3 regions of the Microbulbifer sp. ABE4_465 genome follow, and region 1 is predicted to be linked to each of the others. Evidence: predicted binding sites of a transcription regulator. Region 1 holds the regulator's gene; each other region holds the start of a gene.
The links. Region 1 encodes LexA, which represses DNA repair genes until DNA is damaged. Its sites were predicted from a motif close to ACTGTNTNTANANACAGT; they were not measured.

Region 1 (10,298 bases):
TCCGACTTCAGCAAGCGTCTCGAGGTGGCACAGGATAAAGAAGGCGGTATGCGTCGCAATGCGCCGACGGATACGGATATCGAGTGCGGTACCTGCGGCAGGCATATGCAGATCCGCACCGGCTCCACCGGTGTGTTCCTCGGCTGTTCCGGTTATGCACTGCCGCCCAAGGAGCGCTGCACCAACACCATGAATCTGGTGTCCGGTGAAGAAGCGGTAGATGCGGAAAAAGACGAAGATGCGGAAACTCGCCAGCTGCGAGACAAGCGCCGCTGCCCGAAATGCGGCACCGCCATGGATAACTACCTGGTGGATGAGCAGCGCAAGTTGCATATCTGCGGTAATAACCCGGACTGTAGTGGCTTCGAGGTAGAGAAGGGCACCTTCAAGATCAAGGGCTACGATGGCCCGGTCATCGAGTGCGACAAGTGTGGCGCGGATATGCAGTTAAAGTCCGGCCGTTTCGGCAAGTACTTTGGTTGTACCAGCGAAACCTGCAAGAACACCCGCAAGCTGCTGAAGAGTGGCCAGCCGGCACCGCCCAAAATGGATCCGGTACCCATGCCGGAGCTGGCCTGCGAGAAAGTGGATGATACCTATATTCTCCGCGACGGCGCCTCCGGTCTGTTTTTGGCTGCCAGTCAGTTCCCGAAAAATCGCGAAACCCGCGCACCCCTGATCAAGGAGCTGCTGCCGCACAAGGACGAAATCGATCCCAAGTACAGCTTCCTGTTCTCTGCTCCCACCGAGGACAACGAGGGCCGTGATACGGTTGTGCGCTTCAGCCGTAAAACTCAGGAGCAGTATGTCCAGAGTGAGGAAGAGGGCAAGGCGACCGGTTGGAAGGCGTTCTATCGCGATGGCAAGTGGCAGGTAGAAGCGCCGGCTAAAAAGGCTCCGGCGAAGAAAAAAGCTGCCGCGAAAAAGGCCCCGGCCAAAAAAGCGGCTGCCAAGAAGGCGCCAGCCAAGAAAAAGGCTGCTCCAAAAAAATCCCCGGCCAAGTAATTGGTCGGAGACCTGCCGACCCGTCATCCCGGCGAAGAGCCTGTGCCGGACTTGATCCGGTAACGGGATCCAGACCTATCCGTCATCCCGGCGAAGGCCGGGATCCAGAATCCCAGAGGTATGCAGTTTGAGTAATCCCTATACCGGTACCGTCGCTTCGGCGCTGCGTAAGGCCCAGCTGCTGCTGCAATCCAGCGCGGAAGCGGGCAATACGCCGTTGCTGGAGTCCTCCCTGCTGGAAGCGGCGGTGCTGCAGTTGTGGCGTGGTTACCGTGCGTTTCTGGCGGAGCAGGGGCATCAGATGCAGTTGGGTTTTGCGGCCGGTGCTGAGCCGGAAACAGCGCAGGCGCTGGCGTCCCTGGTGTCCCAGCGTGGCAAATTCAGTGGTGAAGCCAATGAGCTGGTCAGTCTCGCAGAAAACCCCGATAGCTGGTTTGCGGGGCTCTTCGCAGCCTGGCGTAAATTGTGGGTACTGAGCGCCTCTGGTTCAGTAAGCTCTGGCTCTACCGGTTCTGCTGCGCAGGCGGCGCCCTCCAAACCTGCTGCCACCGTCCAGTCCATCATCCCGGTACGCCAACTGGATAGCGCGGCCGAGGCCCCTGACCAGCCTCTCACCCGTGAGCGGGTGCAGCAGTGGTACCAGTCCCTTTTCGAGCTGATCCAGCGCCAGAGGGCCCACAGTCAGGAGTGGTAGGGTGTGGTACACTGGCTCCAAATTACGCGGTTTGTGGAGAAGTGAATGTCTACCGAGACTTACGAAATCATCGAGTTGTCCAATGGTGATGTAGCGTTGCGACGCGCTGGTCACAAGGGAGAACCGCTGGTGCGTATTCATTTCTCGGACGAGAGCCAGCATTTCCTGCGCGAGCACAAGGTGGCGGTGGCCCGTGCCATGCTGGAGGCGGGGATCGAAGCGGTACAGGACATCAACGAGATGGAGCCGGAGCCGTTTGAGGAAGAAGAGGTGGATCTGGCCGAGCACACGATTCACTGAACATTCTGTGGTTAATTCGCAGACATAAAAAAACAGGGCAAAAGCCCTGTTTTTTTATGTTCGAAGTGCGAGACACGGGATGTTTGGCGACTTGTCATCCCGGCGAAGGCCGGGATCCAGAAAACCTGCGGGCTTGTCGCTCCGAACCGCCATTGTCAAATCGGGTTCTGCCGAATCACGCCCACCGCCAAACCTTCAATGGCAAAGCTGCGGTCCCGCATGTCCACTTCGATCACATCAAAGTCCTGATTCTCCGGCAGCAGCTGCACGGTGGCCTGATTGCCGCGACGTTTGAAGCGCTTCACGGTGACTTCGTCCTCGATGCGCGCAACAACGATCTGCCCATTGCGAATATTGTCAGTGCGCTGCACGGCCAGTAAATCGCCGTCGAGAATACCCGCATCTTTCATGCTCATGCCGTGTACGCGCAACAGGTAGTCCGCGGGTGGGTGAAAAAATTCCGCGGGAATTTCGCAGTACTCTTCGATATTTTCTTCCGCCAGAATCGGGTTGCCGGCGGCAACGCGGCCAACAATGGGTAAACCACTGTTGTAGTCGGGAATTCGAATACCGCGGGAAGCGCCAGCGACCATTTCAATCGCGCCTTTGCGGGCCAAGGCTTTCAGATGTTCTTCCGCGGCATTGGGTGAGCGGAAGCCCAGCTCCTGGGCAATTTCGGCTCGGGTGGGCGGGTAGCCCGTATCATCCAGATAGGATTTGATCAGTTCCAGTACCTGAGCCTGGCGTGCAGTGAGGTTTGTCATGGGCGCCTTCCTGTTGTCTGTATTTATATACAGTTGCTGTGATTATATACAGATTTCAGGGGCGCGCAATCATTGCCCGATTGCGGGGTTGCGGTTGACTCGCAGCACGATGACGGCGGGCACTGGCCGGAGCGATCCGTCAGTAGCCCTCGTCAGTACCCGGAAACGAATCTCCTTCAAGCCGGTCAATGGCGCTTTGCGCGGGAGAAAAGATCGGGCTGCGGTAGCCTGCGTCTTCCTCATCCTGCATTTCGTCGGCAAAGGTGCCATAACCTGCATTGGCGTCTTCCGGAGCGGCGGCGCCAATCACTGGTAGCGACGGCCAGTTCTGGAACTCGATTTCGTCCAGGCTGCCGTCCACATACTGAATTTCGATCGTGCGGGCGGGATGGTCAACCGCAACCACTTCAAACAGGTCGCCAGTATCAAAATTTTCAAACCAACTGCCAATTTCCGGAGCGATTCGTGCCATGGCGTGCTCCTCCTCTTTTACTGCTTTGTTGTCTTCGCCTTCAGTTCCATCCCGGCGCTTTCAGAACTTGTACACTCGTTCTAATGTGGTGGACGCAAGCTTGGTACTCCCGCGGGGTGGAGAATGGCTTGCGCAGGTTTCATCGTCGGCGGACTGTGCTAGTCTCGCGGTAAAACAAGCGTTTAAATTGTTGGTTTGAATTGGTGTGAAATCGGCATGAGTCAGTCAGACACAGTCCATCGTATTCTGGACGCCGCTGAAGTCCTGTTCGCGGAGCGGGGCTTTACCGAGACCTCCCTGCGTACCATCACCAGTACCGCCGGGGTGAACCTGGCAGCGGTGAACTACCATTTCGGTTCTAAAAAAGAACTGATTCAGGCTGTTTTCGAGCGGTTCCTTACACCTTTTACGGCCATTCTCGATCAGGAGCTTGCGCGCAGGGCGGGGGCTGGTGAGCCACTGCAACTGGATGATCTGCTGCAAAGCCTGTACCGGGTGGCGCTGGCCGGTCTGGCCAGTCAGGGGCGCGACCCGAAACGCTTTATGCGATTGCTCGGTCTGGCGTATACCCAGTCCCAGGGGCACTTGCGGCGTTTTATCGTATCCCGCTACGGTGACAGCTACCGGCGCTTTGCGGGGCAGTTGGCGGCGGCTCTGCCGCACGTTGACCCGGTGACCTTCTACTGGCGTCTCTACTTCATGCTTGGCGCTACGGTCTTTTCTCTTTCGAGCTTTGACGCCATTGAAGCTATCCTTCGGGAAGATTTTGGCGCCCAGAGCAGTCTCGAGGAGACCCTGGCGCGCCTGGCGCCCGCGGCCGTAGCCATGCTCACTGCGCCCATGCCGGGAAACAACGCCGGCGACGTCGATTAAATTCAATGTGGAGTTCATGCGGATGTCTACCCCGATTGGCCCGGTAATGATTGATGTCGAAGGGCACACCCTCACCGAGGAAGAGCGCACGCTGCTGCGTCATCCCCAAGTGGGCGGACTGATTTTCTTTGCGCGGAATTTCGAAAGCCGGCCACAGCTGGAGGCACTGATTGCAGAGATTCGCGCCCTTCGTCCTGAAATCCTGCTGGCGGTAGATCAGGAAGGGGGCCGGGTGCAGCGCTTTCGCGATTCTTTCACCCGAATTCCCTCAATGCAGGCGCTTAGTGCCCGGGCCGATAAACAGCAACTGGAAGATGTGGGCTGGTTGCTGGCCGCGGAGTTGCTGGCGGTTGGCATCGACTTCAGTTTCGCGCCAGTGCTGGATGCGGACGACGACTTCTGCCGTATTGTCGGCGATCGCAGCTTTGCCCGGGATCCACTGAAGCTTGCCGAGAAGGCGCGCCCGTTTATGGCGGGTATGCACGACGCGGGCATGGCCACGACCGGCAAGCACTTCCCGGGGCATGGGCAGGTGCTCGAAGACAGTCATGAAGAGTTGCCCGTGGATCAGCGCCCCCTGGAGGAGGTGCTGTCTTCCGATTGCATACCATTTAGCGAGAGTATTGCGGCCGGTGAGCTGGAGGCCGTGATGCCGGCGCATATTCGTTTTGCTCAGGTGGATGAAAATCCGGTGGGTTTTTCCCGGTTCTGGCTGCAGGAGATTCTGCGCAAGCGCCTCAAATTTGATGGCGTTATTTTCAGTGACGATTTGACCATGGAGGGCGCGGGCGCTGCAGGCGGCTACCGGGAACGTATTCACGCTGCCATGGCGGCAGGGTGCGATATGGGCGTGGTCTGTAATAATCGTGCAGGTGCCATTGAGGTGCTGGAGGCTTTGGAAGGGTTTACACCGGATCCTGCGTCCAGCAAGCGCCTGGAGCGGATGCGCGGCCGCGGGGAAATTCAATCCTGGGGGGCACTGGAAAAGAGTGAGCGCTGGCAGAAAACCCGGCAGTGGCTGGCCTCCTGGATGTAAATACCGTGCCTTATTTGTTAAAAATGGTGCGCACGTTTGTTTGTACAGCAATAAATTTCAGTAACTAATGGAGTTGTTTGTGGAGTCAGTTACAGCGTTTTTGCGCTCTCTGGTGGGGGATGATCGTTTCTGGATTGCCGAAATATTTGTCGTCGTATTAATCACGGCTACTGCGTCCTGGGTTCTGGGACTGTTTGTTAACCGGCTGCGCGAGCGCGCGGAGCGAACCGTCAACCCCTGGGATGATGCGCTGGTCAATTCGATCAACCCGCCCGCGTCAATCCTGGTCTGGTTGCTGGGGCTATCGTTTGCCGCTGCCCGTGCCGGTGACGCGACCGGGGCAGAACTCCTGCTCTGGCTGGATGGCAAACCCAGAGCGATAGGCTTTGTCGTGGTGGTTACCTGGTTTGCGCTGCGTTTTGCGAAAGAGGTTGAGCAGAATCTCGCAGATCCGCGCTACGCGCGTAAGCCCGTCGACACAACCACTGTGCGTGCCATAGGCAAGCTGGTGCGGGCCTCCATCATGATTACTGCGGGCATGGTCGTCATGGAACGGCTCGGGTACAACCTCAGCGGGATACTGGCCATGGGCGGCATCGGTGGCCTGGCAATCGGTTTTGCCGCCAAAGACTTGCTTGCGAATTTCTTTGGCGGGCTGATGATCTATCTGGATCGCCCGTTCAAAGTGGGGGATTGGGTAAGGTCGCCGGATAAGGAAATCGAAGGGACGGTTGAAGATATTGGCTGGCGCCTGACCCGAATTCGTACTTTCGACAAGCGCCCCTTGTATATCCCCAACGGTGTGTTTACCCAGATCTCGGTGGAGAATCCGTCGCGTATGCTGAACCGCCGGATTTACGAAACCATCGGTATTCGCTACGACGATGCGCAACGGATGGCGCCCATCGTGAAAGAAGTGCGGGCGATGCTGGAGCAGCACCCGGAGATCGATACCAATCAGACGCTGATCGTAAACTTCAATTCATTTGCGCCCTCGTCACTGGATTTCTTTATTTACACCTTTACCAAGACCACGGATTGGGTGCGTTATCACGAAATCAAACAGGATGTGTTGCTGAAGATCCTGAAGATTGTCGAAGATCAGGGGGCCTCCTGTGCCTTCCCAACGTCGACCTTGCATATCGCGGATATACCAGAGTTGGCGTTGGGCGATCGGCGTGCCGAACCCTCCAGTCCGCTGAGTGCTTGAGTGCCGTCATTTGATCGATGCTCGATGCCCCGAGTTTCGAGCGGAGAGGGGCGCAACGAATGTCAGGTTTGTGCGTCTGGGCTTGTTCGAGATTTGGGGCTTTAGAGCATGAAAAGTCAAAAAGTGTGGCACTTTCGTTACTGAATTGGTGATATGTTGCGCATTGTAGGTGGGAAGTAACATTAATTTCACGTGCAAACCTAGACAGTGGCGCAGTTTTATCTAAGAATCGGTAACGACTTGTTCGACATGTCGGATGGGTGCTTCGAGACAGTGGCCGGCCTCCAGATCTTTCTCTCTAAAGGTTTGGTTTTATCGGCACGGCCACCGCAATTGGGGTAGGCGAGTCGCCCGCAACCGGGGCGAACGCAATAACAATAAATGAGGTTGGCTTAATGAGTGATCGCGTTACGGGTACCGTGAAGTGGTTTAACAATGCCCGGGGTTATGGATTTATCACCTGTTCAGAAGGTGCGGAAGATATTTTTGTTCACTACCGCAGCATCCGCGGCGACGGCTACAAGACCCTGAACGAAGGGCAGTCGGTAGAATTTGAGATGCAGCAGGGCGACAAGGGCCTGCTGGCAGAAGACGTGGTTCCCTGCGAGTAATTCGCGACCTCGTTTAGGTTGGCCGTCGGCAGTGCGCTGAATCTTCGACGCTGGCGCCAACCTCAATAAAAAAGCCCACAGGGTAGCAGGATGTACTGCTATTCCGTGGGCTTTTTTGTGCGCGAATCCGGCCCCGGCTGGAGCGGTAATTCCAGGTTAGTCGACGAGTCCGGTTGGTTCGATGTCTTCTTCCGGGGAAGGCGTCACCGTCCGCACCTCGATCAACACCCCGAGCATGGGGTGGTCAATATAGTGCAGTTCACCGCTGCGCAGGCGGCGCTCTTCCTGCAGTACCGCTACGCGTTTCGCGATTTTCTCCATCGGCAAGGCGGGAGCGCCAATACCGTCGATTTCTCCACTCTCGCTGTGAAACACCGCACGATCTGCGCTGATGCTGAAGCCGCCGCTGGCGGTGTCGCTGTAGCTGTTCGGTGCGTTGCCCTGGTTGGCAGCTGACGTCAGTCCCATGGGCTCTTCGTTCATTGTGTCCGCCTGTTGCGCAACCGGGGCGCGTGGGCGCGCGGGTACCGCGATGCCAGCGGGGGCGCTTTCGACACCGGATGGAAAGCTGCTCCCCGTTGCTGGATTCCACTGGCCGCCATTCCCCGCTTGATCCGCCCACTCGCTCAGCCACAGATCAGTGCTCAGATGTAGGTAGCGCGATACGCTGAGTGTGACACTGCCCTCCAGCTGGTGATGATCGCCGCTGACTTCGCCGCCGCTGATGACTACCGCCGGCGCATTGCGTTCGGTTTGAAGAATCTGGCGCCAGGTCTTGTGAAACAGGACGTTGTAGGCGCGATCCCGGCTCAGGGCTGCCACCTTATTGCCCAGCTGATTGGCTGCTGGCTGCAATACCGGCGCCATGGGGTCTCCGGTGGACGGAGTGTTGAAGTCTACCCACTTTCGGTCATAAGAGAGCGCTGGGTTTGTCGGCCAGGTCTCCCGGGAGGTGTTCATACCGTCGGTGCGCGAAAACACCACCAGCTCGATCTCAAACTGGGTGCCAGCGTAGCCGGCAGCCTGGGTGCCGCTAGCGCCAACGATCAGGGGGAGGCTGGCCGCAAGGCAGGTGACCGCAGTTGCCGCCTTCACTTTAATGGAACGGGTCAGTCGCTGGGCGACCGTGGTCTTGAAAGTGGTCATTATCGATACCGCGTTTGTTCTAAACCGCTTTTATGGTGTTGCCAGAGGCTGGCGCTGGCGAATAATTCAACCATGTTAGCACCCTTTGGCGGCGGGATCTGCCGCCGGTGCCGCTATTGAGACAGCTGTTGCAACACGTCGTTGACCTGCTGCAGACGCTGCTCCGGGCCGCTCTCGTCGAGGACAAAGTTGAGCTGGTTGGCCCCTTGTAACCGGTAGGTGGTGGGGCGGGTCTGCACCAGCTTCACCAGGGTCAGCGGGTCCACATTGGCGTTGTCGGCAAACTCGATGCGTCCACCGGTGGCGGAGGCCTCCAGCTTGCGGATCCCCATCTTGTTGGCGTTCAGCTTGATCTCGGTGATGCGGAACAGATGTTTGACTGGTTCCGGCAGCAGGCCAAAGCGGTCGATCATTTCCACCTGCAGCTCCTTGAGCGCGTCTTTGTCTTCGGCGTTGGCGATGCGCTTGTACATGATCAGACGGCTGTGTACATCCGGCAGGTAGTCGTCCGGTATCAGTGCCGGCACGCGCAGGTTCACATCCACGGCGGGGGATTCCAGCGGCTCGTCGATATTCGGCGTGCGGCCCTCGCGGATCGCTTTCACCGCGTGGTCGAGCATTTCCATATACAGGTTGAAGCCGACGCTCTGGATCTGGCCGCTCTGTTCTTCGCCCAGCAGCTCGCCGGCGCCGCGAATTTCGAGGTCGTGGGTGGCCAGGGTGAAGCCCGCCCCCAGATCCTGGGCCTCGCTGATGGCCTCCAGGCGCTTGACCGCATCGCCGGTCATGGCGCGCTTGTTGGGGGTCAGCAGGTAGGCATAAGCCTGGTGATGGGAGCGGCCCACCCGGCCGCGCAGCTGGTGCAGCTGGGCCAGGCCGAACTTGTCCGCGCGTTCGATCAGAATCGTATTGGCGGTGGGGATGTCGATACCGGTCTCGATGATGGTGGTGCACACCAGCACGTTGAAGCGCTTGTGGTAGAAGTCGCTCATCACCTGTTCCAGCTCGCGCTCGCGCATCTGGCCGTGGCCGATACCGATACGGGCTTCCGGCACCAGTTCCTGGAGCTCCCGCGCGATGCGCTCGATGCTTTTCACCTCGTTGTGCAGGAAGTACACCTGACCGCCGCGCAGGATTTCCCGCAGGATCGCCTCTTTGATCAGTGCGTCGTCGCGCTCGCGCACAAAGGTCTTCACCGACAGGCGCCGCGCTGGCGGTGTGGCGATCACGGACAGGTCGCGGATGCCGGCCATGGCCATATTCAGGGTGCGCGGAATCGGGGTGGCGGTAAGGTTGAGGATATCCACCTCGGAGCGCAGGCTCTTCAGCTTTTCTTTCTGGCGCACACCGAAGCGGTGTTCCTCGTCGATAATCAGCAGGCCCAGGTTTTTAAATTTGAGGTCGCTCTGCAGCAACTTATGGGTGCCGACCAGGATGTCGACCTTGCCTTCCGCAATGCGCTCCTTGATCGCTTCCACTTCCTTATTGCTGCGGAAGCGGGAGATCACCTCAATACCGAGCGGCCAATCCGCAAAGCGATCCTGCAGGGACTGGAAGTGTTGCTGCGCGAGCAGGGTGGTGGGCACCAGCATCGCGACCTGTTTGCCACCGTGGGCGGCGACAAAAGCGGCGCGCATGGCGACTTCGGTTTTACCGAAGCCCACGTCGCCACACACCAGTCTGTCCATGGGCTTGTCGGACAGCATATCGCCGACCACCGCTTCGATGGCCAGCTGCTGGTCCGGGGTTTCCTCAAATGGGAAGCCGGAGGCGAATTCCCGGTACGCCAAGCCCGGGTCGCCAAAGGCGTGCCCGACACGGGCTTCGCGGCGCGCGTAAATATCCAGCAGCTCGGCGGCGGCATCGCGGACTTTTTCCGCGGCCTTGCGTTTGGCTTTCTGCCAGGTTTCGCTGCCCAGTTTGTGCAGTGGGGCCAGCTCTTCGTCGGCGCCGGAGTAGCGGCTGATCAGGTGCAGGCTGGCGACTGGCACATACAGCTTGGCGCCGTCGCCGTACTCGAGTGTCAGGAATTCTGCCTGCTGGCCGTCAATATCCAGGCTTTGCAGTCCTTTATAGCGGCCCACGCCGTGATCGATATGCACCACCGGTGCGCCGATACGCAGTTCTGCCAGGTTTTTGACCGCGTTGTCCGCGTCTTCTTTCGCCTTGCGCCGGCGGCGTTGCTGC
Region 2 (10,298 bases), on a different contig from region 1:
TCCACCATGCCCCCCAGCAGGGTAAAACGGCTGACGTCGCTGACGGTCAGCACCGGAAAGAACTCCAGCGCGCCCACTGTCTTGGCCATGAGCTCCCTGTCCATTTCACCCCCCATCACCACAATCTGGCAACGCCGCATGCGCATGGTCTCATCGTCGTTTACCGTTTCCAGTTCAACCAGGCGCCCCTGGATACGGTGCCGGTGAAATCGCACGCTCAGTGGTGGTATCAGCGCATCGTCGCCCACCACGCAGATACGGAAAGGCGCAGCGGAACCGTTGAACACCTCAATGGGCCACTGGAAGTGGTGGGCAAAATGGACGATGTAGTCGACCATGACCTTACGGCCAAGGTCCGTATCGGAAAGGTAATCCGCACGCGCAGGGGCGGCGGCAAGCGCGCTGGATACAAGGCAGCAGCACAGCAGACGACAGCAGGCCGACGTCATCTTGGCGGTCAAAATAGCGAACTTGAACATCTATGGGGTCACCGGCGCGAATAATGGCCCCACCGGGAAATTAGCGGTGGGGCTCCCCAAAGACTAGTCTCGCCCAGCCTCCCCCACCACGGGGGGAGCACAAGCCGGGCGCCAGAAAACGTACACCGCTGGCCCCGGGGCAGTCACTCAGTTTTCTCCGTCCCCAACAGGTATCGTCGGGCGCCATTTCAGCGCCTTCTCGATGGCCATGATCATAGAGCCGGCCACATCCTTGCGGGTGGCGCTCTCGATACCTTCAAGACCCGGCGAGGAGTTCACCTCCAGTAGCAGCGGCCCCTTCTTGGAGCGGATGATATCCACACCGGCCACTTTCAGGCCGAGTGTTTTCGCCGCCTTGATCGCCAGCTTGCGCTCTTCCGGCAGGATTTTGACCACCGACGCGGTGCCACCCTGGTGAATGTTGGCGCGGAACTCGCCCGGCGCCGCTTCCCGCTGGATGGCGGCAAAGACTTTACCGTCCACCACAAACAGGCGCAGATCCTTGCCCTGAGCCTCGCGAATAAACTCCTGCACCAGCAGATTCACCTTCAGCGACTTGAACGCATTGATCACCGACTCCGCCGCCTTGCGGGTTTCCGCCAGTACCACACCGCGCCCCTGGGTGCCCTCGAGCAGCTTCACGATCAGCGGTGCGCCGCCCACCATTTCAATCAACTCATTGGTATCCATGGGCGAGTTGGCGAAACCGGAGATCGGAATATTCAATCCGCCTTCCTGCAGCAGCTGCAGGGAGTAAAGCTTGTCCCGGGACTGACTGATGGCCTGGGAACCATTCAGGGCGTAGACGCCGATACTTTCAAAGTGACGGGTAAGCGCGCAGCCGTAAAACGTCTGGCTTGGGCGAATACGCGGAATGACCGCATCCAGGTTGTTGAGAATGCGGCCGTCCCGGTAGTGCACCTCCGGCTCGGCGGAATCCAGCTTCATGTAACACTGGCGAATATTCAGGAACGTCATGCGGTGACCGCGTTCGGCACCGGCTTCCATAATCCGCTGGTTGCTGTACAGATCCGGGTTCGACGCCAGCACACCAATTCGCAGACCCGTGCCCGCTATATGGTGCTCGTCGTGGTAGTACTCTTCGATTTGACTGGGCGGGATTTCCCCCAGGCAAAAACTCTCCGACGGGTCCACCAGCATGCGCCCCATCATCGCCTCGCGGCCGAGCAGCATGCGGTAACCCATGGAATCCCGGTTGGTCAGAGTCAGTTCAATGTCCCAGACACTGCCGCCAATACTGATACTGGTTTTGATCACAAGGCGCTTTTCCGAATCGCCGGAAGAACTGCGTATGGTTCTGCGGTCCAGTACACGCGCTTCACAGCGCACCCGAGGGCGACGCAGATTCTGCAGAGGATGCGCCTCGAAGCTCACCCACGGCTCACCGCCACGGTTGAATTGCTGGATGTTGTAGGCGTGCAGACAGGAAGTCTTGGCTCCGGAGTCCACCCTCGCCTTGATCGCGGGAATCCCCAGACTCGGAAAGGCACACCACTCTTCACTGCCAACAATGATCTTTTTATCCAAGTGTCGCTCCTTAAAAGCGTGTAATACCGCGAGGTGACGTGGCGTTACTTCAACCCCAGCACATCGCGCATATCGTATTGGCCGGCAGCGCGGCCGGTTAACCAGGCCGCGGCGCGCACGGCACCGCGGGCAAATGCCAGACGACTGCTGGCCTTATGGGTGATTTCAATGCGTTCGCCGTCGGCGAGAAAAGACACCGTATGCTCCCCCACCACGTCGCCGCCGCGCACAGTGGCAAATCCAATGGTTTCGCGCTCACGGGCCCCGGTCTGGCCCTCGCGGCCATAGACTGCGACCTTGGACAGGTCCCGCCCCAGGGTATCGGCAATCACTTCTCCCATACTGAGCGCGGTACCGGAGGGAGCATCCACTTTGTGGCGATGGTGGGCCTCGACGATTTCAATATCCACGTCATCGCCCAGCACCCGCGCCGCGGTTTCCAGTAAGTTAAAGCACAGATTCACACCGGTGGAAAAATTGGTCGCGAAACACAGCGGGGTTTTATCGCCCGCGCTCAACATCTGAGCGCGCTCGTCCGCGGTAAACCCGGTGGTGCCAATCACGATAGCCTTGCCGCGCTCGGCACAGTAGGCCGCATTGGCGAGCGTGGCCTGCGGTGAGGTAAAGTCGATCAGCACATCGAACTCGGCCTTTTCCAGGCTGTCCACAATTGCCAGGCCATTGCGGCCGAGACCGGCCACCTCACCGGCATCCACACCCACCAGGCTCGACCCGGGGCGCACGATGGCACCGCTCAGCCTGGCCTTACCCTCTTGCTCTGCATAGGACACAGCCTCCGCCAGTACCCGGCCCATACGGCCACCAAACCCTGTGATTGCAATGTTTACTGACATATTCCCTGACTCTCCTGCTGTACCGAGGTTCCAGTCGCTCATCGGCCTATTTTCAGCCCGACCGAACGAAAGCGGCGGATTCTACCCCGGTTTTTCGGCGCACCCCACCAAAAAGCATGACGGCGCCAACACTGTGACATCCGCCACAGCGAACAAAGCTACCAGAGAACTGACCCGGGAGTTCACCTTGTGACACAGAATTCCTTCACTAGACTTTGAATAGCCCGAATGAATGGAGCGCCTCTTGATGTTTAGTGACACGCAAAACTCTCTCTGGTCCAACCTGTCCGCCGCCATCCTGGCAATACTGCTCTCCACCATACTCTCCTTCCCCAGCCACGCCTCTGATAGCCAGGCTTCCGATAGCAAGCTGGGATCAATGGACGACTTCTGGGAGAAATACGACGATATCGCGGACTGGATAACCCTGCGCCTGAAGCTGACACCGGAGCAGGAAGAGAAGGTTCTGCCTCTCCTGGAAAAAAACTTCGAATTGCAGATGGCCATTATGGGCGACTACGGCATCAAGCCAGACAAGATGGTCCCCGAGTTGACCGAGGAACAGAAAGAAGAGATTGATGCAAAGATAATTGCGGTGCGCGCGGCAACCCGAGTGGAAGCCATCAGCGTCTTGAGTGAAGAGCAACTGGAAGAGCTAAAAAAAATCCAGAAGGAATATCACCAGGAGCTTCGTGCGAGGCTTGAGGAAAACTGACACCAACAAAAAAGCCCGGGCTTTACAGACCGGGCTTTTTTGTAGCGTGAACCAGAACGTAACAGCGCACAGCGCTTACAGTTTCATATCACCAAAGAAATTCTTCACGCCCTCAAACCAACCGGTCTGGCGGGGCGAATTTTTCTTCTCGCTCAGGGTACCGGCGAATTCTTCCAGCAGTTCTTTCTGCTTTGTGGACAGGTTTACCGGGGTCTCCACCACCACACGGCACAGCAGGTCGCCCGGGGCACCACCGCGCACCGGGGTGACACCCTTGCCGCGCAGGCGGAACAGCTTTCCGGTCTGGCTCTCGGCCGGGATCTTCAGTTTGACCTTGCCATCCAGGGTCGGCACTTCCATCTCGCCACCAAGAGCAGCGGTCACGAAGCTGATCGGCACTTCGCAGTACAGGTTTTTACCATCGCGCTGGAACAGCTCATGCTCGCGCACCATGACCTGTACATACAGATCGCCGGCCGGGCCGCCATCGGGGCCGGCTTCGCCTTCACCGGCCAAGCGAATGCGATCGCCGGTATCCACACCGGGCGGTACCTTGACCGACAGGGTTTTGGTTTCTTCCACGCGACCGCGACCGTGACAGTCGGTGCAGGGATCGGTGATTACGGTACCGCGCCCGCGACAGTTGGGGCAGGTCTGCTGAACCGAGAAGAATCCCTGCTGCATGCGCACCTGACCGGCACCACCACAGGTGCCGCAGGTCTGGGGTTTGGAACCGGCCTTGGCACCGGAGCCATGACAGGTGCCACAGTTGGCCAGGGTCGGCACCTTGATCTTGACCGTGGTGCCGCGCACTGCGTCTTCCAGATCCAAGTCCAGGTCGTAGCGCAGGTCGGAACCGCGTGCCGGACCACGGCGGCCGCCACCGGCGCCGCCACCAAAGATATCGCCAAACACGTCACCGAAGATATCGGAGAAACCGCCAAAGCCGCCGGCACCGGCGCCGCCTGCCTGACCGTCAACGCCGGCGTGACCGAACTGGTCGTAGGCCGCTTTCTTTTGCGGATCGGAAAGCACTTCGTAGGCCTCGTTGGCCTCTTTGAATTTGTTTTCCGCCTCTTTATCGTCGGGGTTGCGGTCCGGGTGATATTTCATCGCCACCCGGCGGTAAGCTTTTTTCAGCTCCTTTTCATCCGCGCCTTTGCTGACGCCGAGGACTTCGTAGTAATCGCGTTTGGACATAGCTCTGTGTGTTCTTCTTAAAACTGCAGAAGGCGCGAAAGCTCAGCCGAGCCTCCGCGCCTTTTTTTAAACCCTCCCGGAGCCAGCTCAGGGAGGGTTAGGACAAGTCGTTGACTCGTGAAGAGTTACTTGTCTTCTTTCTTGTCGTCTTTGACTTCTTCGAACTCAGCGTCCACTGCATCGTCACCGCCGGAAGACTGTGCCTGTTCGGCCTGCTCCGCGGCGGCTTCGCCGGCTTGCGCCTGCTCTGCATACATCTTCTGCGCGACAGGGCCGGAGGCTTCGGTCAGCTTGGTGGTAGCCGCTTCCATGGCCGCCTTGTCGTTGCCTTTTACCGCTTCCTCGGCTTCTGCCAGAGCGGCGTCGATTGCGGCTTTCTCTTCCGCAGTCGCCTTGTCACCGGCTTCTTCCAGAGTTTTCTTGGTGGCGGAGATCAGGCCGTCGAGGGTGTTGCGGGTGGTCACCAGCTCCTCGAACTGCTTGTCCGCTTCGGCGTTGGCCTCGGCGTCCTGTACCATTTTTTCGATCTCGTCATCGGACAGGCCGGAAGAGGCCTTGATCACGATGGACTGCTCTTTGCCAGTCGCCTTGTCTTTGGCGTGCACGTGCAGGATACCGTTGGCATCGATGTCGAAGGTTACTTCGATCTGCGGCATGCCGCGCGGTGCCGGCGGGATGTCAGCCAGGTCGAAACGACCCAGAGATTTGTTCTGTGCCGCCTGCTTGCGCTCACCCTGCACCACGTGAATGGTCACCGCAGTCTGGTTGTCGTCAGCGGTGGAGAACACCTGGGACTTTTTGGTCGGGATGGTGGTGTTCTTGTCGATCAGCGGAGTCGCCACGCCACCCATGGTTTCGATACCCAGGGTCAGCGGGGTTACGTCCAGCAGCAGTACGTCTTTCACGTCACCGCCCAGAACCGCGCCCTGAATCGCTGCACCAACGGCAACGGCTTCGTCCGGGTTCACGTCTTTGCGCGGCTCTTTGCCGAAGAATTCGGTGACCTTGGACTGTACCAGCGGCATGCGGGTCTGACCGCCCACCAGGATCACTTCGTCGATACCAGAGGCAGACAGGTCGGCGTCGGCCAGAGCAGTTTTTACCGGCTCCAGGGAGCGGGTAACCAGGTCTTCTACCAGGCTTTCCAGCTTGGCGCGGGTCAGTTTCACAACCAGGTGCTTGGGACCGGTGGCGTCTGCGGTGATGTACGGCAGGTTCACTTCGGTCTGCTGGCTGGAAGACAGCTCGATCTTGGCTTTTTCTGCGGCTTCTTTCAGGCGCTGCATGGCCAGTGGGTCGCCTTTCAGGTCGATGCCCTGCTCTTTCTTAAACTGCTCTGCCAGATAGTCGATCAGGCGCAGGTCGAAGTCTTCACCACCGAGGAAGGTGTCACCGTTGGTGGACAGCACTTCAAACTGTTTCTCGCCATCGACGTCGGCGATTTCAATGATGGAGATATCGAAGGTACCACCACCCAGGTCATAAACCGCGATGGTGCGGTCACCACCGGCTTTGTCCATGCCGTAGGCCAGCGCAGCCGCAGTCGGCTCGTTGATGATGCGCTTCACGTCCAGACCGGCGATACGGCCGGCGTCTTTGGTGGCCTGGCGCTGGGAGTCGTTGAAGTAGGCCGGTACGGTGATTACCGCTGCGTCTACTTTCTCACCGAGGAAATCTTCCGCGGTTTTCTTCATTTTCTTCAGCACTTCGGCAGAAATCTGCGGCGGTGCTTTCTTGTCGCCCTTCACTTCTACCCAGGCGTCGCCGTTCTCGGCTTCAACGATGGAGTAAGGCACCATTTTGATGTCTTTCTGCACAACGTCGTCTTTGAACTTGCGACCGATCAGACGCTTTACCGCGTACAGGGTGTTGGTCGGGTTGGTGACGGACTGGCGCTTGGCGGACTGGCCCACCAGCACTTCGTTGTCGTCGGTGAATGCAACGATGGAAGGGGTGGTGCGATCGCCTTCCGCGTTCTCGATAACGCGGGCCTTGTCGCCGTCCAGTACCGCCACACAGCTGTTGGTGGTACCCAGGTCGATGCCGATGATTTTACCCATGCTCTAAATCCTCACTTTGCTGCGCGCGCCGCTGCTCTGTTCTGTGTGGCCGGGCGCTGCGCTGTTTAATTCGGTTGCCTGCTTATATTGGTGCCGCCGTTCACATTTCAAGGGCGGCGCCACAGGGTTTCTGGTGAAAAAGCGAAAGGCCTTACGGCGCTTTGCTAACAACCACCATCGCCGGGCGCACCAGGCGGCCGTTCAGGCGGTAGCCTTTCTGGAAGCAGTCCAGAACCGTGTTTGGCTCCACATCCGGGTTGGGCACCTGGGTCATAGCCTGGTGCAGTTCCGGATCGAAGGGCTCGCCCGCCGGGTCGATCACTTCCACACCGGACTTGACCAGGGTGTCGATAAAAGACTTCTGGGTCAGCTCGATGCCTTCCACCACCGCCTTTTGCGCTTCATCTTCACCATCGATGGTGGAGAGGGCGCGCTCCAGGTTATCCACCACCGGCAGCAGCTCTTTGATCAGCTTCTCTACGCCGAATTTGTGGGCCTTTTCCACATCCTGCTGGGCGCGGCGGCGGGCGTTCTGCACCTCGGCCTGGGCGCGCAGCACCATATCTTTGTGGTCCGCCAGTTGCTGGTGCAGGGAAGCGATCTCTTCTTCCAGTGCACTGTCACTGCCAGCCAGCTCTTCCGCCAGCGCTTCTTCTGCGGCTTGCTGCTCTTCGGCGCTCGGGGTTTCCACCTCGGCGGCCTGCTCTGCCTGATCGCCAGTCTCGATCTGTTCTTCTTCGCTGCGCTCTTTGGCCACTGCTTTCTCCGTCTGTGTCCGTCGGACAACTGCCAATTGGTCAAAATGGGAACACACCGGCAGCGGGGACGCCGCGGGTGAGGATGGCTATATGGGGGCGCCGGTGGCCACTTCAAGTGATGCCGCAATTGATGCCGAAAGGGATCCGCGCCGGGCCGGCAATTGAGTGAGGAAAATGTGCTGCCCGCCGCACGACCAAGTTAACTGCCTTGTTGATTGCCTCGCAATTAGCCCCCGGGGTGATTGAAACCCCCTGGACAAATACTGTATAAACAACCACTACTGAATCACCAATCTAACAACGGCGATCACATTCCCATGTTGCTGCATCTGTCTATCAGTCAGTTCACCCTGGTCGACCAGCTGGAGCTGGAATTTGGCCCGGGCACCAGCACCCTCACCGGAGAGACCGGCGCGGGCAAGTCCATTACCCTCGATGCCCTGGGCCTGGCGCTGGGCGACCGCGGCAACGGCGAGCTGGTCCGAGCCGGCGCCAAGCGCGCCGACATCCACGCCACCTTCGATATCAGTGCGCATCAAGACGCCCGCTCCTGGCTGGAAGAACAGGAGATGGACGCCGGGCGCGAAGTAATCCTGCGCCGCACCATCAGTGCCGACGGCCGCTCCCGCGCCTATATCAATGGCCAGCCGGTCACCCTGATGCAGTTGCGCACCCTGGGCGAACAACTGATCGATATCCACAGCCAGCACGAACACCAGTCACTGCTGAAGAAAGACACCCACCGCCGCCTGCTGGACGAATACGCCCACGCCGAGGCGCAGAGCGCCGAAGTGCGCATTCACTACAAAACCTGGCAGGACCAGTATCGCCGCTACCGCAAACTGGCAGACAGCGCCGAGGAAACCCAGGCCCGCCGCGACCTGCTGGAATACCAGCTAGAAGAGCTGGAACAGCTGCACCTGAAACCAAACGAGCTGGAGGAGCTGGAAAGCGAGCAGCGCCAGCTGGCCAATGCCGGTGACATCCTGAACGGCAGCTATCAACTGGCTGCGCTGCTGAACGGCGGTGAGGGCGATATCGCCGAGCAACTGCACCGCGCCCTGCAGCTGGTGGGCGCCATGCCGGAACAGAGCCCGGCGCTCGCCGAAGTCGCGCAGATGCTCGACAGCGCGCGTATCCAGATCGACGAGGCCGGCAGCACCCTGTCCCGGCATATCGACCGTTTTGAGATGGACCCGGAGCGGCTGGCGGAAGTGGAAGAGCGCCTGTCCGCCATCTACTCCATCGCCCGCAAACACCGGATCCAGCCGGATCAGCTGCCGGAACTGCAACAGCAGTGGCAGCAGGAACTGGAAGAAATCGGCGCGGTGGATGCCCTGGACAAGCTGGCTGGCGAGTGCGAACGGCTGGAGCAGGACTTCCGCAAAGCCGCCGGCAAGCTCAGCAAACTGCGCACCGCAGCTGCGAAAAAGCTGGCGGATGCGGTAAACAGCCAGCTGGCGGATCTCGCCATGCCCCACGCGCGGGTGGAGTTGGCACTCACATCACTGGAAAAGCCCACCGCCACCGGCCTGGAAGAAGTGGAGATACTCATCGCCACCAACCCCGGCCAAGCCCCGCGGGCACTGGGAAAGATCGCCTCCGGTGGCGAGCTGTCCCGGGTCAGCCTGGCGATTCAGGTGGTCACCGCGCAGACCTCGCGCACCCCCACCCTGGTATTCGACGAGGTGGATGTGGGTATCGGCGGCGCCACCGGCGATGTGGTGGGCAAGCTGCTGCGCCAACTGGGCGAGCGCGGCCAGGTAATCTGCGTGACCCATCTGGCCCAGGTGGCCGCCCGCGCGCATCGCCAGTACCTGGTGGAGAAGCACAGTGACGGAGAAGCGGCCTTTGTGGCCCTACGGGAGCTGAAAGATGCCGAGCGCAGTGTGGAAGTCGCACGCATGCTGGGTGGCGAGCCCACCGCACAATCCCTGGCGCACGCCGAGGAGATGTTGGCGCGAGCCTGACCGGGGTCTAGCTGAGGCCGAAATTGACCGAAAGTGGCGGCAGATTCACTTTATACTGCCGCGTCCAAACCCAGGCCCCACTGGGGATACAACTACACTGTCGGGCAAAGAACTCGGTCTCACTATGCAAACCACCATATTCAACACCCCAATCCTCACTCCCTGCCTGCGCCTGCTCGCGCGCCTGCTGCTCAAATTGCACGGCTGGAAGGTGGTCGCCGACGAACGCGCACTGAAGCTGAAGAAGTACGTGATGCTGGCGGCCCCACACACCTCCAACTGGGATGGCTATTTCTTTATCCTCGCCGCGCTGAAGCTGAAGGTGAACCCCCAGTGGATGGGCAAAGACAAACTGTTCCAGTTTCCTCTGGGTGGCACCATGCGCTGGTTTGGCGGTATTGCGGTGGACCGCAGCAAGGCCAATAACCTGGTGGAAGCCACCATCAATCAGTACAAGGTGCGGGACGAATTGGTGATCGCAGTGCCGCCGGAAGGCACGCGCGGCAAGGCGGAGCGCTGGAAAACCGGCTTCTACCACATTGCCCGCGGCGCGGCGGTACCGGTGGTATGCGGCTTTATCGATTTCGCGCGCAAGGAAGCCGGGCTCGGCCCCGCGATGGAAATGGGGGAAAACCTGGCCAGGGAACTGGCGCGGTTTGGTGAGTTCTACGCAACCAAGACCGGGAAATACCCCAGCGATTACACCCCACCGGT
Region 3 (10,298 bases), on a different contig from region 1:
CCGCCACCCGGTGAATCTTCACCCCGGCGCCATCGGCAGAGGGATGGCCCGCCACAACCCGCGCAGCGGGGCGGATGCTGGCGCTGTTTGCGCTATTTGATGTGACTTTAGACATGGTTCTGTTCCTCCATTTCCGGCAGTATAGGCCGATAAAATCGCCAGAAAATGGCAAATAATCGCAGCTAAGTTTCGACAAGCTCGATAGATTAATCGGAATTCCGTTTTACCCGGTGGTGCGAGGCGGAATCAGTTTTCGAATTCAGACGAAGGACAGTCTATGGCCAAGGTAACACTGGAACAGTGGCGCATGTTTCAGGCGGTGGTAGAGCACGGGGGCTTCTCCCAGGCCGCAGATGCGGTGCACAAAAGCCAGTCTTCCATCAATCACGCGGTGCACAAGCTCCAGGAAAGTTTGGGGGTTTCGCTGCTGGAAGTGCGCGGGCGCAAGGCGGAGCTGACCGATGCCGGGCGCGTGTTGTTGAATCGGGCCGGCGGCCTGCTGGACGAGGCCGAGGCGCTGGAATCCGTTGCCGCCAGTCTTGCGGAGGGTACCGAGGCGCAGTTGCGTCTGGCGGTGGATGTGCTGTTCGACTACGAGGCGCTGTTCAACGCGGTGGAGCGCTTTGCCAGTGAATACCCGCACACCCGGCTGGAAATTCGCGAAACGGTGCTCTCTGGCGGCGAGGAGCTGCTGTTGCAACAGGAAGTGGACTTCATTCTTACCGCGCGGGTGCCCCAGGGGTTTGTGGGTGAGCCCGTCTCGCGGGTAAAGTTCGTGCCGGTGGCACACCCGGACCACCCGTTGCATCAGCTGGGCCGGCCGGTAAACCGCGAGGACCTGAAAGCGGCGCGGCAGATTGTGATGCGCGATTCCGCTTTGAAGAATCGCCAGGATGCCGGCTGGCTCGGTTCCGACCAGCGCATCACCGTCACCAACGTGCACACTTCCATCGAGCTGATTGAACGGGGCCTGGGTTTTGCCTGGCTGCCGCAGACCCGCATCCGCGATTCCCTGTCTGCCGATCGCTTGCTACCCCTGCGCACCGAGGAACCCTGGGAGCGGGAAGCCACAGTGTATCTGGTGTACGCCGACCAGGATCGCGCCGGCCCCGCCGCCTGTCTGCTGTTGCGCGCACTGCGCGAGGGTTTGCCGCCGATCGAATGATCGCGGTTGGCGCCTCGCGAGGCCTTAGCATTATTTAAATTGGGATCTAACAGATGACTGGTGAGAGCGACAAAATCCGCTGGGGCATTATTGGTTGCGGCAATGTCACCGAGCTGAAAAGTGGCCCGGCATTTAACAAGGTGGCGGGTTCGAAGTTGCTGGCGGTGATGCGCCGGGACCGGGAAAAGCTCGCGGACTACGCCGCGCGCCACGGGGTACCCAAAACCTACGCCAGCGCCGACGAGCTGATCAACGACCCGGAAATCGATGCCATCTATGTGGCCACCCCGCCGGGCAGCCACCGCGAGTACGCCCTGAAGATAGCGAGCGCTAACAAACACTGCTGCCTGGAAAAGCCCATGGCGCTCAATTTTGCCGAGTGCGAGGAAATCATCGGGGCGTTTGAGGGGCTGGATGCGCAGCTGTTTGTCGCCTATTACCGCCGCTCCCTGCCCCGCTTCAATAAAGTCAAAGAGTGGATCGACAGCGGTCGTATCGGCGCTGTGCGCCATATCAACTGGAGCTATGCGCGCACCCCTTCCGCCGCGGATCTGTCACCGGAGTACGACTGGCGCACCGACCCGGCGGTATCCGGCGGCGGACATTTTGTCGACCTGGCCTGCCACGGCCTCGACCTGTTTATCCACCTGGCCGGTGACATTACCGATGCCCGCGGTATCGCGGTCAATCAGCAGAATCTGTATGACGCTGAAGATGCGGTTTCCGCCTGCTGGGTATTTGAAAATGGCGCCACCGGTGCGGGTTTCTGGAATTTCGGCGCCAGTGACTACTGTGACGAGGTGGTAATCTGCGGCGCCAAAGGCACAATCCGCTTTTCCGTGTTTGCGGAGAATCCACTGCAGCTCGAAGCGGGCGATGACCGCGAAACGGCCGATATTGCCCACCCGGAGAATATCCAGTTCTTTCATATCGAGAATATGGTCAAACACCTGAACGGCGCGGGTGCGCACCCGGTCGCCGGCGCCGAGGGCGGCAAGGCCTCGCGGGTGATGGACCAGATTCTGGCGGGGTTTCGATAGTGAGCCCCCTGCCCTTTCTCTTTTCTTGCTAAAAAAACGGTGTTTCCCGCCGAATAACTGCGATTTTAGTTTCGAATCTCCGAATTACACTGAACTGCATGACAGCTTCTTACACTTTCGTGGGGAGTGGTGTGTGGAACAGTGTGAAGCCCGGTGCGGATCCGGTAACAGGAGTGAAGAATGGGACTGCTGGTAAACGGCGAGTGGAAAGACAAGTGGTACGACACGGACAAAAGCGGCGGTGAATTCGAGCGCGAGGCGGCGCAGCTGCGCAACTGGGTCACCGCCGATGGCAGCGCCGGCCCCAGTGGCGAGGGTGGCTTCGAGGCGGAGAAAGGGCGCTACCACCTCTATGTCTCCCTCGCCTGCCCCTGGGCCCACCGCACGCTGATTTTCCGCAAGCTCAAGGGGCTGGAGGACTACATCGACGTTTCGGTGGTCAGCCCCTACATGATGGAAAACGGCTGGACCTTCGATAAAGACGAAGGCAGCAGCGGCGACAAGCTGTTCGGCAGCGATTTTCTGCACCAGGTGTACACCCGCAACCGCGCGGACTATTCCGGGCGGGTGACGGTACCGGTACTGTGGGACAAACAGCGCGAGCAGATCGTCAGCAACGAGTCCGCGGAAATCATCCGCATGTTCAACACCGCGTTCAACGACCTCACCGGCGACGAGCAGGATTTTTATCCACAGGATCTGCACGGCGATATCGACGCCACCAATGCGCTGGTTTACGAAAACGTCAACAACGGCGTGTATCGTGCGGGTTTCGCCACCAGCAAAGAGGCTTACGAGGCCGCCTATCACCGGCTGTTCGAGGTGTTGGAACAACTGGAGCAGCGCCTGCAGAGCAACCGCTACCTCACCGGCGAACGGATTACCGAGGCGGACTGGCGGCTGTTTACTACACTGATCCGGTTCGACGCCGTGTACCACGGCCACTTCAAATGTAACAAGCAGCGCCTGGCGGATTACCCCAATTTGTGGGGTTATGTGCGCGAGCTGTACCAGTGGGAGGGCGTGGCGGACACGGTGGACTTCCACCATATCAAGACCCATTACTACGCCAGCCACAAAAACATCAATCCCACTGGCATCGTGCCTGTGGGACCGGAACTGGACTACAGCGCGCCCCACGGCCGCGGATAACGCTACGACACGGAGAAAACCATGAAGCTGTTTTACGCCCCCGGTGCCTGTTCCCTGTCACCGCATATCGTCGCCTGCGAGGCGGGCATTGATCTCGACCTGTGCAAGGTGAACCTGAAAACCAAGGAGACCGAAAGCGGCGGCGACTACACGGAGGTGAATCCGAAAGGCTATGTGCCGGCGCTGCAGCTGGAGGGCGGCGAGCTGCTCACCGAGGGACCGGCCATTGTGCAGTTTCTGGCGGAGCAGAAACCGGAGAAAAAACTGGCCCCGGAATACGGCTCACTGGATCACTACCGGGTGCTGGAGTGGCTGAATTACATTTCCACCGAGGTGCACAAATCCTTCCTGCCCCTGTTCTGGGATGGAAGCGATGATGAACAGGCGGCAGCCAAAGAAAAACTGGCGAAGCGCTTCCAGTATGTGGAAGACCAGATGGCCGGAGACTACCTGATGGGTGACGACTTCAGCATCGCCGATGCCTATCTGTTTACCGTGTACAACTGGTGCAGCAAGGTGGGTGTGGATACCGGCAGTTGGCCCAGGCTCAAGGCGTTTGCCGAGCGCATGGGCCAGCGGGAAGGGGTGCAGAAGGCACTGAAGGCGGAAGGCCTGATTTAAAGGCCTGCAGAGCCACGGCTGCGGGTCATACCCGCAGCGTCTGCTCCTCAATTTCGATCGGCCGGCGCGCCCGCGCTACAAACAGCGCCATGCACAGGGCGGCGGCGGAACAACACAGCATCCCCAGTGCGATCGGCACCAGAGTGCCGGTGTGCACCGCGTTCACTGCTCCACCCAGGACCCCACCAAAAATAAACAGCGAGGCTCCGTACAGGGCATTCGCAGTACCGCTGATCCTGGGGAAGAATTCGAGATAACAGGCGGCCGAGTTGGGGGTGATGATGCCGATGGCACCCATCGCCATCACCAGCGGAACCATCCACGCCAGCAACACCTGGTCCTGTCCGAAATACAGGGTGCTCGCCAGCAACAGCGCGCAGGAAAACAACTGCAGCCCCATACCCGCCAGCAGTATCTGGCGCGGTTCAAATACCTTCAGCAGACGGATATTCAGCTGCACCATCAACACCAGTCCCAGCACACAGCTGCCAAACAGCATGGGGAAGGTGGCGGAAGAAACCCCGAAATGCTCCATAAACACGAAAGGCGCGGTGGTGATGTAGATAAACATGCTGCCACTGATCAACGCCTGCCCGAACAGAAAGCCCAGTGCACGGGGGGTGCGGAAGATCTGCGCATAGCCTTTTAGCATGCTGCGGCGGGACTCCCGCTGGCGGCGTGCGCGGCGGAACTTGGATACCGTCTCCGGTAGCACCCCGCGCACCAGTACCATCATCAGCAGACCGTACACCAGCAGGAAGATAAAGATCGCGTGCCAGTCGCCGAAGGTCAGCAGGGTCGCGCCAATCGCCGGCGCCGCCATGGGGGCTATCAGCATCATGGTGGCAATCATCGACATGATCCGCGCCGCGTCCCGCCCGTGGTACAGGTCGCGCACGATCGCCCCGCAGATCACCGTGGCAAAGCCGCCACCCAGCGCCTGGCAGAAGCGCAGCGCCACCAGCAGTTCCACGGTGTTGGTAAATAGGATCAGTGCCGAGCTGACGATAAAGATGGCGAGCCCGATGGTGCCGGTGACAATGCGACCCCAACGGTCCGACAGTGGCCCACCAATCAATTGGCCCACGGCGAACCCCAGCAGATAGCTGGAAACCGAGTGCTGTACCTGCGCCACCTCCACACCCAGCGCCATGGCCATGGCGGGAATTGCCGGCAGGTAGGTATCAATGGCAAATGGCGTCAGTGCCACCAGTGCGGCGAGACAGGGGGCGAGCCAACGCGGCGGCTTGCCTTCGGCGTCGAAGAAATTCGGGGGCATAACAACTCAATTGAAGAGAATCTCGAGTACTTGTTGCAAGTACTCGGTTGAGGTGGCCGGCATCGGCTGTTACGGCTAAAACCGAGACACCGGCGGGCGCCGGCATGGTAACGGGGGCCAAGGCCAGTTTCCATGACAGTTCGGGAATTTGCGGTCAGGGACAGGGGAGCCGGGGTCGAAGCGCGGCGCTGACCGAACGATCAGTCCGTGTCAGTGTTTCTCTTCCCGCAGATTGTAGAGGCCTTTCTTCAGCTTCAGCAGGTGCTCCTGCAGCTGTGGACCCTTGCGCTGGGCGACGCCGATCGCGAGGACATCGATCACCACCAGGTGGGCGATGCGCGACGAAAGCGGTGTGTACAGTTCGATATCTTCTTCCACATCCACTTCCAGCGGGATGCTGGACTGGCGTGTCATGGGAGAGCCGCTGGGGCCGAGGCCGATCACCGTGGCGCCCTGCGCCTTGGCCATTTCCATGGAGCGCAGCAGCGAGGAGGTGCGGCCGCTCTGGGAGATGGCGACCACCACATCACCGGGCTTCATGCTCATGGCCGACATGCTCTGCATGTGGTGGTCGGAGTGGGCGGCGGTGGCCATCTGCAGGCGGAAGAATTTGTGCTGGGCGTCGGCGGCGACGGCACCGGAGGCGCCGAAGCCGAAGAATTCAACCCGTTTGGAAGCAGCGATGGCGGCGACAGCGGCTTCTAGGGCGCGGCCGTCGATCTTGTCGCGCACATTCAGCAGGGTATCGACGGTGGAGTCGAATACCTTGCGTTTGTATTCAGCGATGGTGTCGGTTTCGGTGACGGCGATCTGGCCGAAGCTGGGGCTGGAGGCGAGCTGCTGGGCCAGGTTCAGCTTGAATTCCTGGAAGCCGGAACAGCCCACCGCGCGACAGAAGCGCACCACGGTAGGTTCGCTCACCTGGGCTTCGGTGGCGAGATCGACGATCCGCATATGAATGATTTCGCCGGGATTGGCGAGGATATATTCCGCAACCTTGCGCTCTGATTTGCGCATCGAACTCAGCTGTTCGCTGATCTTCTGCGTGACTTCCGCTGGCTTCACGACAACACCTTCTCTGGTTCAAGCTGTGCAGTTTAGCGGCATGGCCCGGTGCTGGCGAGCCCCGCAGCCCGCCACGCCGTTATTGTCACCCCCCTACTGTAGGAGCCTGCCCTGCAGGCGAACCGAATCGTGCCCCAATAATGTTCGCCTGCAGGGCAGGCTCCTACAGCGCCGCTCCACCAAACCGTAGGGTGGATAAGCGCAGCGCATCCGCCGTCCCATCCGCCCACAAAAACCCCTGTTTATATACCCAGTTCTCCCCCCACCCCTGATACAATCCGCCCCCATGGACGTATCTGAACTCTTAGACCCCCTCAACGACCCCCAGCGCGAAGCCGTCGCGGCGCCGCCGGGCAATCAACTGGTTCTGGCCGGTGCCGGCTCGGGCAAGACCCGTGTGCTGGTGCACCGTATCGCCTGGCTGATGCAGGTGGAGGGGGCATCGCCCTACTCCATTATGGCAGTGACCTTTACCAACAAGGCCGCGCGCGAGATGCGCGGGCGTATCGAGGAACTGCTGGGGGTGAACACCTTCGGCATGTGGGTGGGCACCTTTCACGGCCTCGCCCACCGCCTGCTGCGCGCCCACTGGCAGGAAGCCAAGCTGCCGCAGAACTTCCAGATTCTCGATTCTGATGACCAGCTGCGCCTGATCAAGCGGGTGCAGAACGAGCTGGGGCTGGATGACAAGAAGTGGTCGCCGCGGGAAACCCAGTGGTGGATCGGTGCACAGAAAGATGAGGGGATTCGCCCGCAGTATATCCAGCTCACCGGCGATCCCTGGCTGCAGACCATGGTGCAAATTTACAGCGCCTATGAAGCGGCCTGTCAGCGCGCCGGTGTAGTCGACTTTGGCGAGCTGCTGCTGCGCGCCCACGAACTGTTGCGGGATAACGACGGCATACTCGCCCATTACCGCCGCCGTTTCCCCCATATCCTGGTCGACGAGTTTCAGGATACCAACACCATCCAATACGCTTGGCTGCGCCTGCTGGCCGGCGACCAGTGCACGATCACCGCGGTGGGTGACGACGACCAGTCCATTTACGGCTGGCGCGGGGCCAAAATCGAGAATATCCAGCACTTCGAGGCGGATCTGAAAGACGTGCAGACGGTGCGCCTGGAGCAGAACTACCGCTCCACCAGCACCATCCTGAACGCCGCCAACGCGGTGATCGCCCACAACACCGGTCGCCTCGGCAAGGAGCTGTGGACCGAGGGTGACAAGGGCGAGCCCATCGCGCTCTACTCCGCCTACAACGAACAGGATGAGGCGCGCTTTATTGTCGAGCGCATCCAGGACTGGGTGCGCGATGGTAACCGCCGCGACAGCATCGCCATCCTTTACCGGTCCAACGCCCAGTCACGAGTGCTGGAAGAAGGCCTGCTGCGGGAACAGGTGCCCTACCGCATCTACGGCGGCCAGCGCTTCTACGAGCGCATGGAAATCAAGAACGCGCTGTCCTATATGCGCCTGATCACCAACCGCCACGACGACACTTCCTTCGAGCGGGTGGTGAATACCCCCACTCGCGGCATCGGCGCGCGCACCGTGGATATGGTGCGCCAGTTCGCCCGCGAACACGGCTGCTCCCTGTGGGACGCCGCCGCCAAGATGCTGCAACAGAAAGTCCTCGCCGCACGCGCGGGCAATGCCCTGGCCAACTTCTTGAGCCTGATCGACGCGCTGGACGAAGAGAGCACCGACAAAACCCTCGACCATATCGCCGAGCTGGCCATCGAACAGACTGGCCTGATCGAATTCCACGGCAAGGAGAAGGGTGAGAAGGGTCAGACCCGGGTGGAGAACTTGCAGGAATTGGTGAGCGCCTGTCGCGGCTTCGACGGCCTGCCCACCGTGGACGCTGATGGCGAGGCGGTGGACGAGGAAGAGATTCCACTGATCAACCAGTTCCTCGACAGCGCCGCGCTGGACGCCGGCGAAGGCCAGGCAGATGAGTTTGAAGACGCCGTGCAGCTGATGACCCTGCACTCCGCCAAGGGTCTGGAATTCCCACTGGTGTTTATGGCCGGTGTGGAGGAAAACCTGTTCCCGCACAAGATGTCCGCCCAGGAACCCGGGCGTATGGAGGAGGAGCGACGCCTCTGCTACGTGGGTATCACCCGCGCCATGCAGAAGCTGTATATCACCTACGCGGAAAGCCGCCGCCTGTTTGGCAGTGAGACTTACAACAAACCGTCGCGGTTTGTGAGCGAAATCCCGGTGGAATACATCCACGAGGTTCGCCTGAAAACCGAAGTCTCCAAGCCCCTGTTTCAACCCAATTACGGACGAGCAGGCCAGTTCTCCGACCCGGCCCCGCAGTTCGACGACGACCTGCCACCGCTGGCGCTGGGCGGCCGCGTCGACCACGCCAAATTCGGTGAAGGCACCGTGGTGCAGTTCGAAGGCAGCGGCCCACGCGCCCGAGTACAGGTCAACTTCGACGACGCCGGAGCCAAATGGCTGGTAGTATCCATGGCCAAACTACAGCCGCTGTAATCACGATCGACATCATCATATTTTAGCAACAACGTCATCCCGGACTTGATCCGGGATCCAGATACCACAGAACCGGCAGCAACCTCAAATACCCTGCCACACTCACTGGATCCCAGATACTTTTGTCATGCCGGACGCGATCCGGTACCGGGATGACGCAATAAAACGAAAAATAAAAATCAAACGGACATGAAAAAAATAAACTGGTATCCCCCCGTTATCCTCGGCCTGCTCGCCCTGCTGGTGCTCACCTTTGGCACCCTGGTGATCTCCCGCTCCGATCAGGTTCAGACCGTCACTTCGATCGAAAACGCTGGCCAGCAAACTTTTGAATGGAAGCTCGTCACCACCTGGCCAAAGAACTTCCCCGGCCTCGGCAGCGCGCCGGAGCGTTTCGCCAAAAACGTGGCAACAATGTCCAATGGCCGCCTGAAGATCAAAGTCTTCGGCGCTGGTGAACTTGTCCCGGCTATGGGAGTCTTTGGTGCTGTTTCAAACGGTGCTGCGCAGGTAGGCCACGGCGCGGCCTATTACTGGAAAGGTAAGGTACCCGCCGCGCAGTTTTTTACCGCGGTACCCTTTGGATTAAACGCTCAGGAAATGAATGGCTGGCTGCACTACGGTGGTGGTCGTGAATTGTGGGAAGAGCTCTACGCGCCGTTTGATCTGATCCCTATGGCCGGCGGATCCACCGGTGTGCAGATGGCGGGCTGGTTCAATAAGGAAATTAATTCTGTCGACGACCTCAAAGGTCTCAAGATGCGCATCCCCGGCCTCGGCGGTGAGGTCCTCAACCGCGCCGGCGGCACTGCCGTCACCATCCCCGGTGGCGAACTTTACACCGCACTGCAGACCGGCGTGATCGACGCCACCGAATGGGTCGGACCGTACAACGATCTCGCGTTCGGCTTCCACCAGATCGCCCAATACTACTACTACCCCGGCTGGCACGAGCCGGGTTCAATCCTCGAAATCATCATCAATAAAACTGCGTTCGAAAAATTGCCGAAAGATCTGCAGGCCATCGTCCGAACCGCCGCCCGCGACGCCAACCAGGATATGCTCGACGAGTACACCGCGCGCAACAATCGTGCGCTGAAAGAACTGGTGGATGAGCATGGGGTTGAGCTGAGAAAACTGCCGGACGATGTCATCGCCCACCTGAAAAAGATAAATCAGGGTATCATGCAGGAAACCGCGGCCAATGATCCGCAGTTCAATCGTGTATACAAGGCCTTCCAGGAATTCGAGTCGCAGGTAATTCCCTATCACCGAATCAGTGAAGAAGCCTATTACGATACCCGTGACGTAGTACCCGAGCAGGAGTAGTCCGCCACTTCATCTATATACGTGCCGACAGAATTCCGCATCCATCGTTGGCACGTTATTCCCTCTATTTTATTGACTCCCGCGATCGCAAAAATTGGTACGATCGTGCGCATTTCGTAAATTGACTCTGACACCATTTTATAT

Region 2: a site for LexA is predicted at 7,877-7,894, ahead of recN (DNA repair protein RecN). Genes of this name have one in related genera too.
Region 3: a site for LexA is predicted at 6,560-6,577, ahead of uvrD (DNA helicase II). Genes of this name have one in related genera too.

The regions. Positions count from the first base shown of each region.
Region 1 is NZ_JBSWXV010000001.1:438,059-448,356, forward strand. Features, by position in the region: gene topA (type I DNA topoisomerase) at 1-1,005, shown strand, start outside; gene ACXAG1_RS01740 (hypothetical protein) at 1,133-1,699, shown strand; gene ACXAG1_RS01745 (hypothetical protein) at 1,745-1,999, shown strand; gene lexA (transcriptional repressor LexA) at 2,155-2,763, opposite strand; gene ACXAG1_RS01755 (DUF6763 family protein) at 2,903-3,235, opposite strand; gene ACXAG1_RS01760 (TetR/AcrR family transcriptional regulator) at 3,452-4,108, shown strand; gene nagZ (beta-N-acetylhexosaminidase) at 4,131-5,144, shown strand; gene ACXAG1_RS01770 (mechanosensitive ion channel family protein) at 5,212-6,354, shown strand; gene ACXAG1_RS01775 (cold-shock protein) at 6,750-6,965, shown strand; gene ACXAG1_RS01780 (CsiV family protein) at 7,122-8,111, opposite strand; gene mfd (transcription-repair coupling factor) at 8,225-10,298, opposite strand, start outside.
Region 2 is NZ_JBSWXV010000002.1:565,514-575,811, reverse strand. Features, by position in the region: gene ACXAG1_RS06090 (YfiR family protein) at 1-479, opposite strand, end outside; gene rimK (30S ribosomal protein S6--L-glutamate ligase) at 627-2,027, opposite strand; gene dapB (4-hydroxy-tetrahydrodipicolinate reductase) at 2,072-2,881, opposite strand; gene ACXAG1_RS06075 (hypothetical protein) at 3,129-3,596, shown strand; gene dnaJ (molecular chaperone DnaJ) at 3,672-4,796, opposite strand; gene dnaK (molecular chaperone DnaK) at 4,922-6,856, opposite strand; gene grpE (nucleotide exchange factor GrpE) at 7,008-7,613, opposite strand; gene recN (DNA repair protein RecN) at 7,932-9,584, shown strand; gene ACXAG1_RS06050 (1-acyl-sn-glycerol-3-phosphate acyltransferase) at 9,709-10,298, shown strand, end outside.
Region 3 is NZ_JBSWXV010000008.1:151,728-162,025, reverse strand. Features, by position in the region: gene ACXAG1_RS13635 (pirin family protein) at 1-115, opposite strand, end outside; gene ACXAG1_RS13630 (LysR family transcriptional regulator) at 278-1,165, shown strand; gene ACXAG1_RS13625 (Gfo/Idh/MocA family protein) at 1,219-2,205, shown strand; gene ACXAG1_RS13620 (glutathione S-transferase family protein) at 2,386-3,357, shown strand; gene gstA (glutathione transferase GstA) at 3,379-3,978, shown strand; gene ACXAG1_RS13610 (multidrug effflux MFS transporter) at 4,004-5,257, opposite strand; gene hexR (transcriptional regulator HexR) at 5,468-6,322, opposite strand; gene uvrD (DNA helicase II) at 6,609-8,825, shown strand; gene ACXAG1_RS13595 (TRAP transporter substrate-binding protein) at 9,015-10,154, shown strand.